Regions from separate parts of the Streptomyces sp. cmx-18-6 genome, predicted to be linked through region 1. Evidence: riboswitches for the same ligand, from Rfam matches in the RefSeq annotation. Region 1 holds a riboswitch; the other holds the start of a gene.
What was found. Region 1 has a riboswitch for cyclic di-AMP ahead of ACLJPL_RS15540 (M23 family metallopeptidase). Riboswitches for the same ligand answer to the same signal wherever they lie in the genome.

Region 1 (3,646 bases):
GGGCCCCCGCTCCGACTCCAGGTATCCACCGGCCTTCCCGGAGCGGGCGCTCTCCACGTTCGCGCCGGGGCGGTACTTGCCCGTGAGGAAGCCCGCGGCCAGCGCGAAGTACGGGAGGGCGGCGAGTCCGGCGCGGGCGGCGGTGTCCTGGAGGGCTCCCTCGTAGGTGTCGCGGGAGACCAGGTTGTAGTGCGGCTGGAGCGCGACGTACCGGGCCAGGCCCTCGCGTTCGGAGAAGTCGAGGGATGCCTGGAGGCGTTCGGGGCTGATGTTGGAGGCGGCGATGTGGCGCACCTTGCCCTCCTTCACCAGCTGGTCGAGGGCGGTGACGATCTCCTCCACCGGGACCGTCTCGTCGTCGAAGTGCGTGTAGTAGAGGTCGATGTGGTCGGTGCCGAGCCGGCGCAGCGACTGCTCGGCCGCGCCCTTGACGGTGGCGGCGGAGAGCCCCTTGTAGTCGGGGTGGGCTCCGACCTTGGTGGCCACGACGATGTCGGAGCGGTTGCCGCGCGAGGCGAGCCACTTGCCGATGACGGTCTCCGACTCGCCGCCCTGGTGGCCCTCGATCCAGGCGGTGTAGGCGTCGGCGGTGTCGATGAAGTTGCCGCCGGCCGCGGCGTACGCGTCCAGGACGGCGAAGGACTGGTCCTCGTCCGCCGTCCATCCGAAGACGTTGCCGCCGAGGGAGAGGGGGAAGACCTGGAGGTCGGAGCTGCCGAGCGTACGCAGTGAAGTCATGTGCGTGTTCAACGGCGGAGGCGGAGCCGGGTATTCCTCACCCTGCCCCCGGCACCCCGGCCCTGACCCTGGCCCCCGCCCTGGAATACGGTCCCCGGACAGACCGGCAGCCCTGACGTCGGGGGGTGAGCGTCAGGGCTGCCGGGGTTCGGGGGGCGCGCCTACAACCGCGAGGGCGCACGAGAGGGCGTGAAGCGGCTCAGACCGCCAGGCTCAGACGCCCAGGCCCTTGCTGTTCAGCCACGCCGCCGGGTCCATGGCCGAGCCGCCCGCGGTGCGGACCTCCAGGTGGAGGTGGACGCCGGTCACGTTGCCGGTCGCGCCCATGCGGCCGATGGTGTCGCCGGTGTCGACCCGCTGGCCGACCGAGACGTCGATCGAGGACTGGTGGGCGTACCAGATCTCCGTGCCGTCATCGAGCTGGAGGACGGTGCGGTAGCCGTACGAACCGGACCAGCCGGCCGAGGTGATCGTGCCGCCGTGCACGGCCTTGAGCGGCGAACCGGCCGCCCCGGCGAAGTCCAGGCCGGTGTGCTGGCCGGAGGACCACATCGCGCCGGACTGGCCGTAGGTCGAGGTGAGCGTGTACGCGGAGGTGGGCGGGGTGTAGCTGGCGCGGAGCTTGGCGAGGCGCTCTTCCTCGGCCTTCTTCGCCGCCGCCTCCTTCGCCGCCTTCTTCTCGGCGGCGATCTTCGCCTTGGCCTTGGCCTCGGCCTCGTCCTGCTGCTTCTTCGCCTCGGTGGCGGCCTTCTCGGCGGCGGCGGCCTCCTCGGCGGCCCTGGCCTCGGCGTCCGCGCTGGCCTGCTGCTGCTCGGCCTGCTGGAGGATCCGGGCGCGCAGGGCCTCGCCCGCGTCGGTCGTGCCCTGCTCGGCCTCGGCGGTGGTGATGCCCGCGGTGGTGAGCGGCGCGGAGGCGGCGACGACCGGGGCCGCCTCGGCCTCCTGGGACATGAAGGACCCGACGCCGGGAAGGGACTTGGCGTCGGGGAGGTTGTCCACGAAGGAATCGGGAAGAGAGATGGAGACGGGTGCCTTGTCCTGAGCGGTGGCCATGCCACCCGCTCCGACCGCCGCTATGACGCCGACCCCGAGGACGGTGGAGCTACGGGCGAGCCCCCGCTGCTTGGCTACGCGGTGCCTGCCGCGCACGGGACGGATGGACTCCTCGGTGGGATTCCACTCCTCCCACGTCCGTTCCTCGTCACCGAAGGTGTCGACACTGAAGGGTGACGGGGCCTCAGGGGCAGGCTTGTTGGACGCCACGTGGGCGCACTCCTTTCCTTCCTTCTCGCCTACCGGGTTAGCTGACGGGTTCGGAGCAGGAAGGTCTCCTACGGGCCCCTCCGCCTCTCACGAGACGCAGGTGCCCGATTCACCCCATGTAGGTGGTTCCCCGGTTTCCTTGCGGAATTCGGCGCTCGCGCACGGCGCCGTCTCTGACGACGGCTGGGACGACCGCGCTGCGTTATCGAACGTTAATAGACGGACGGGCCCGATTCCAAGCCGTTCCTGTTGATCATTAACGGCCCCGGCACGGACTTACCGGCTACAAGCGGGTGGAAACGGGCGACTTGACGGTGGCTCGGCAACACTACTTTTTCTGACGGTATGTCAAATGTTATGCGGAGCGATGCCCTTCAGTCACGCACCGTGTCATCGCCCCGTCCGACGATCTTCACCGTGGTCCGCCGCACCGGCTGCCCCTCCGCCGGCCGGCTCACCGCGAGCAGCGCCATGTCGTCCGTGGACCGCCCTCCGGTGTGCAGCCGTACGTCGTCGGTGAGCGCCGACAGCAGCTCCTCCGGCCCCGGGAAGATCCGGCCGCGCAGCCGGGCCGCCGGGTCGTAGAAGGCCCCGTTCGCGTCCCGCGCCTCGGAGAGCCCGTCCGTGAAGGCGAGCAGCGTCGAACCGGCGGGCAGCTCCCACTCGTCGGACCGGTCGGGCCACACCCCGAGGTCCATCCCCAGCGGCAGCGCGGGCACGGACGGCGCGAGGACCTCCAGGGCCCCGTCCGCGTGCAGCAGGATCGGCTCCGGGTGCCCGCGGTTGACCAGCCGCAGCGAGGCCGAACCGGGCGGGATCTCGGCCAGTACGGCGGTGATGAACCCCTCCATGGCGTCCAGCCCGTACCGCCGTGTGCCCTCCCGCGCGAGCGCCCGCTCCAGCCGCTGCGCGACGCCCTCCAGCGACCGCTCCTGCTCGGCGGCCTCCCGGAACGCCCCGATGATCACCGCCACGGCCTCCACCGCGTCCAGCCCCTTGCCGCGTACGTCGCCGACCACCAGGCGTACGCCGTACGGGGTGTCGGCCACCGCGAAGAGGTCCCCGCCGACGAACTCGTCCGCCTGCGCCGCCTCGTACCGCGCCGCCACCTGGAGCCCGCCGATCCGCTCCGCCGGGGTGGGCAGCACGGCCCGCATGGCGGTCTCCGCGATGACCCGCGCCGAGGCCAGCTGCTCGTTGCTGCGGCGCACGACCCCGTTGATGACGAGGGCCAGAGCCGCCGCGGTGAGGACCGTGATCATCTCGATGACCGGGACGACGTGCGTGGACGTCCCGTCCGAGAGCCGCATCGCGATGACGGAGAGGACCGAGGCCACACCCGTACGGATCGTGCTGGCGAGCGAGAAGAACGGCGCGGCGATCAGCGGCGCGGCCACGAACAGGGGCACGGCGGTGAAGTTGGGCGGGGCGAGCGAGTCGAAGAGCAGCCCGCCGCCGATCAGGAGCAGCGGCAGCAGCCGGACGAACCGCCGCGTACCGGCGCTCCGGGCCACCACCGGCCGCCCCCGCCCGGCGGAACCGGACAGGGCACGGCTCGCGGAGCCGGACATCGCCCGTCCCATGGAACCGGACATGCCGCGGCCCGGGACGCCCAAGCTCCCGCTCAGGCGTCCACGCCCCTTAT
Region 2 (3,646 bases), on a different contig from region 1:
CTCGGCGGGTGCGGCCCCGGCCCCGGTGGCCGAGGCCGCGGTGGCGGTCCCGGCGAGCGCCAGGGTGGCGGCGGTGCGGGCAGCAGTGCCGGTGAACGGGCGCTGCTTGGGTTTTCGGTGGGCTGATCTCCGGTGCGCGGCCACGGGGGCGGCATCCTTCCTGTCGGCGGCCCTCCGGCGGGTGCCGGAGGATCTGCGGGGCTGCCCTCCGGGGGTGCCGGAGGAGCTGTCGACGGCCCCTCCGGCGGATACCGAAGGGGCTGTCGGCTGTCCTCCGGCGGATGCCGTAGGGCCCGCGAGGGACGCTAATCCCGGCGCACGGAAAAGGGTCGCCATGACAGTTATTGCCCGGATGTGACGTTTCGTCGCCGCCGGATGATCGGAGATACGCACCCGGAATTGATCATTCCGGCAGGTTCGGGCGCAGGGCGTTCAGTTCCGGCGAAGGCTCCAGGAAAGGCTTGCCTCACTGCCCGGCCATGCTTTGGCCATGGCTAGGCTCCCGAGCCATGGACGTACTCATCAATGTCTTCGTCGCCCTGCACATCATCGGCATCGCCTCCCTGCTGGGCGGCTTCCTCACGCAGATGAAGGCCATGGGCGCGGGCGCCGCCCGCTTCGTTCCCGCCATGCTGCACGGCGCGCTGACCATGCTGGTCACCGGCGTGGCCCTGGTCGGGCTCAACCAGGCCGACGACCAGAGCGTGAACAACGTCAAGATCGGCGTGAAGCTGCTGCTGCTCGTCGCCATCCTCGCGCTGGTCTACGTCAAGCGGGACGAGGAGAGGGTCGAGAAGGGTGCGTTCGCGGCGGTCGGCGCTCTGACGGTCGCCAACATCTTCATCGCCACGCTCTGGACCTGAGGGGCGGCCTCTCCGGAGGCCGCCCCTCGACGTGCTACGCCGGGCGCACGCTGCCGTAGATCGGCATGTAGTAGATCGACTCCTCGCGCACGTTCGCCCCCGGCTTCGGGGCGTGGATCATCATCCCGCCGCCCTTGTAGACGCCGACGTGGCTGATGTCGTCGTAGAAGAAGACCAGGTCGCCGGGTTGCAGGTCGGAGGTGGCGACCCGCGTCCCGACCTTGACCTGGTCCCAGGTGGTCCGGGGCAGCGTGACGCCCGCCGCCCGCCAGGCCGCCTGCGTCAACCCCGAGCAGTCGTACGAGGACGGGCCCGAGGCCCCCCACACGTACGGCTTGCCGATCTGGGCGCGCGCGAAGGCGAGCACCTTCTCGGCCTTGGCCGCGTAACCGCTGCCCGTTCCGGTGCCCGCCCCTGGGCCCGTCTCCGTACCCGTACCGGCTCCCGGGCCCGTCCCCGTACCGCTGCCGGAACCGGTCCCGCCGCCGGAACCCGCACCACCGCCGGAACCGGTCGCGCTGTCGCCGTCCGACTCCTTCGCGGCCTCCTCGCGGGCCTTCTTCTCGGCGTCGGCGCGCTGCTGGGCCTCGGCGGCCTGGCGGGCGGCCAGCTTCGCCGCCTTCTTCCGCGCCTCGGCCTCCTTCTTGCGCTCCAGCTCCGCCAGCCGCGCCTTCTCCTCGGCGGTCAGCCGGGAGAGCAGGGACCGGGCCTCGGTGAGCTTGGCCTGCACGTTCTTCTTGCTGGTGCGCAGCGTCGTCTGCGTCTCGGTCAGCGTCTCCAGGCTCTGGACGGCCTCCGCGCGCTTCTTCGCCGCGTCCGCCTGCTGCGTCCGGAAGTCGTCCACGGCCTTCTGCTGCCGCGCCGTCGACCGGCTCATCACCTGGCTCTGGTCGAAGTACGACTGCGGGTCGTCCGCCAGGAAGAAGGTCGCGGTGGGCGCGATGCCGCCGGAGCGGTACTGCGCGGCCGCGTAGGCCCCCAGTTCCCGGCGCGCCTCGTTCATCTTCTCGGTCCGCTTCGCCACGTCCGAGAGCAGCGTGTCGACCTTCGTCCGCTGGGCCGTGGAGGCGGCCTTGGCGTGGTTGTACTGCTGGGTCGCGCTGCCCGCCTGCCGGTAGAGCTCGTCGACCTTCTTCTGGACTTCCTCGATGGCCGGCTTCGGCTCTGTGGGGGCGGCCGTCGCGCTCTGCGTGGAGAGCAACGTCACAGAGGCCAGCGCGGCCGTCGTGAACCCGACGGCGGGGGTGGTGGTGCGCACCTTCGTGCGCGGCTTGCGGTGCGATGCCAAGACCGGCATCTCCTTCCGTGGACCACCTACCGGGTTAGCTGTCGGGTTCGGACGGAACGGAAGGCTGTCCTACGGTCCGGACGAGGGGTACGGACCGATTCACCCCGGTGCTGCGTGTGGGTCCCCGGTTCCGAACTGCCGCGAGGCAGGACGGATTCGGCAGGGTCGCCCGTTCGGCGCGGATCGCGTCCAGGGGGTACGGGCCACCTGATCGAGCACGCTAGCCAACCGGCGCCACCGCTGGGAAGGTCGATGAGCGATATGCCCGATACATTTTCGTGACCTTTGTGGCCGGAGGCCGCCGCACCCCCTCCCACCGGGGGTTCTTTAACGGAACGCGCTCGTCCGGTCTCCGTGCGTGGCGGGGCTCGGCGTGGCGGCCGCCGACCGGAGCGCTTCTTCTGGCCTCTCACCGGCCTCTCGCCGGCTTTTCACCGACTTCTCGCCAGCCTCTTCCGGGCCTCTTCCCGGCCTCTTCCCGCTCTCTTCCCGGCTTCGGCGGAAGGTTGTCGGTGCGGCCGCCTAGACTCGGATGGCGATGAGCAGCCTCTTTGACGACAACTTCCTGACCGGCCTCCAGACCACGGAGGACGGCCCGCCCCCGCCCCCCGAGGACCACGCACCCGAAGCGGTGCCGGAGGGACTCTTCGAGGGCGTCTTCGACGCGCCCCCGCCGCCCAGGGACGGGTATTACCGGGACGGCCACCCGCGCCCGGTCATCGACGCCGCGGCGCTGCTCGACGGGCTGAACACCGAGCAGCGCGCCGCCGTCGTGCACGCCGGGTCCCCGCTGCTCATCGTCGCCGGGGCCGGCTCCGGCAAGACCCGGGTCCTGACCCACCGCATCGCCCACCTGCTGGCCGAGCGCGGGACGCACCCCGGGCAGATCCTCGCGATCACCTTCACCAACAAGGCCGCGGGCGAGATGAAGGAGCGCGTCGAGCAGCTCGTGGGCCCGCGCGCCAACGCCATGTGGGTCATGACCTTCCACAGCGCGTGCGTCCGCATCCTGCGCCGCGAGTCCAAGAAGCTCGGCTTCACGTCGTCGTTCTCGATCTACGACGCCGCCGACTCCAAGCGCCTGATGGCCCTGGTCTGCCGCGATCTGGACCTGGACCCCAAGCGCTTCCCGCCGAAGTCCTTCACCGCGAAGGTCTCCAACCTCAAGAACGAGCTGATCGACGAGGAGACCTTCGCCGGACAGGCCGCGGACGGCTTCGAGAAGACCCTCGCCCAGGCGTACGCGCTGTACCAGGCCCGCCTCCGCGAGGCCAACGCCCTGGACTTCGACGACATCATCATGACGACGGTCCACCTCCTCCAGGCATTCCCGGACGTCGCCGAGCACTACCGCCGCCGCTTCCGCCACGTCCTGGTCGACGAGTACCAGGACACCAACCACGCCCAGTACACGCTGGTACGCGAGCTGGTCGGCCCGGCCGGAGAGGCCGACGCCCCCGCCGAGCTGTGCGTGGTGGGCGACGCGGACCAGTCG

Region 2: another riboswitch for cyclic di-AMP. It lies ahead of ACLJPL_RS18570 (NlpC/P60 family protein); the one in region 1 lies ahead of ACLJPL_RS15540 (M23 family metallopeptidase).

The regions. Positions count from the first base shown of each region.
Region 1 is NZ_JAEBEP010000006.1:19,671-23,316, forward strand. Features, by position in the region: gene ACLJPL_RS15535 (aldo/keto reductase) at 1-738, opposite strand, end outside; gene ACLJPL_RS15540 (M23 family metallopeptidase) at 952-2,001, opposite strand; cyclic di-AMP (ydaO/yuaA leader) riboswitch at 2,013-2,165, opposite strand; gene ACLJPL_RS15545 (PP2C family protein-serine/threonine phosphatase) at 2,376-3,646, opposite strand, start outside.
Region 2 is NZ_JAEBEP010000007.1:179,951-183,596, forward strand. Features, by position in the region: gene ACLJPL_RS18560 (NlpC/P60 family protein) at 1-144, opposite strand, end outside; gene ACLJPL_RS18565 (hypothetical protein) at 510-863, shown strand; gene ACLJPL_RS18570 (NlpC/P60 family protein) at 898-2,160, opposite strand; cyclic di-AMP (ydaO/yuaA leader) riboswitch at 2,159-2,323, opposite strand; gene pcrA (DNA helicase PcrA) at 2,690-3,646, shown strand, end outside.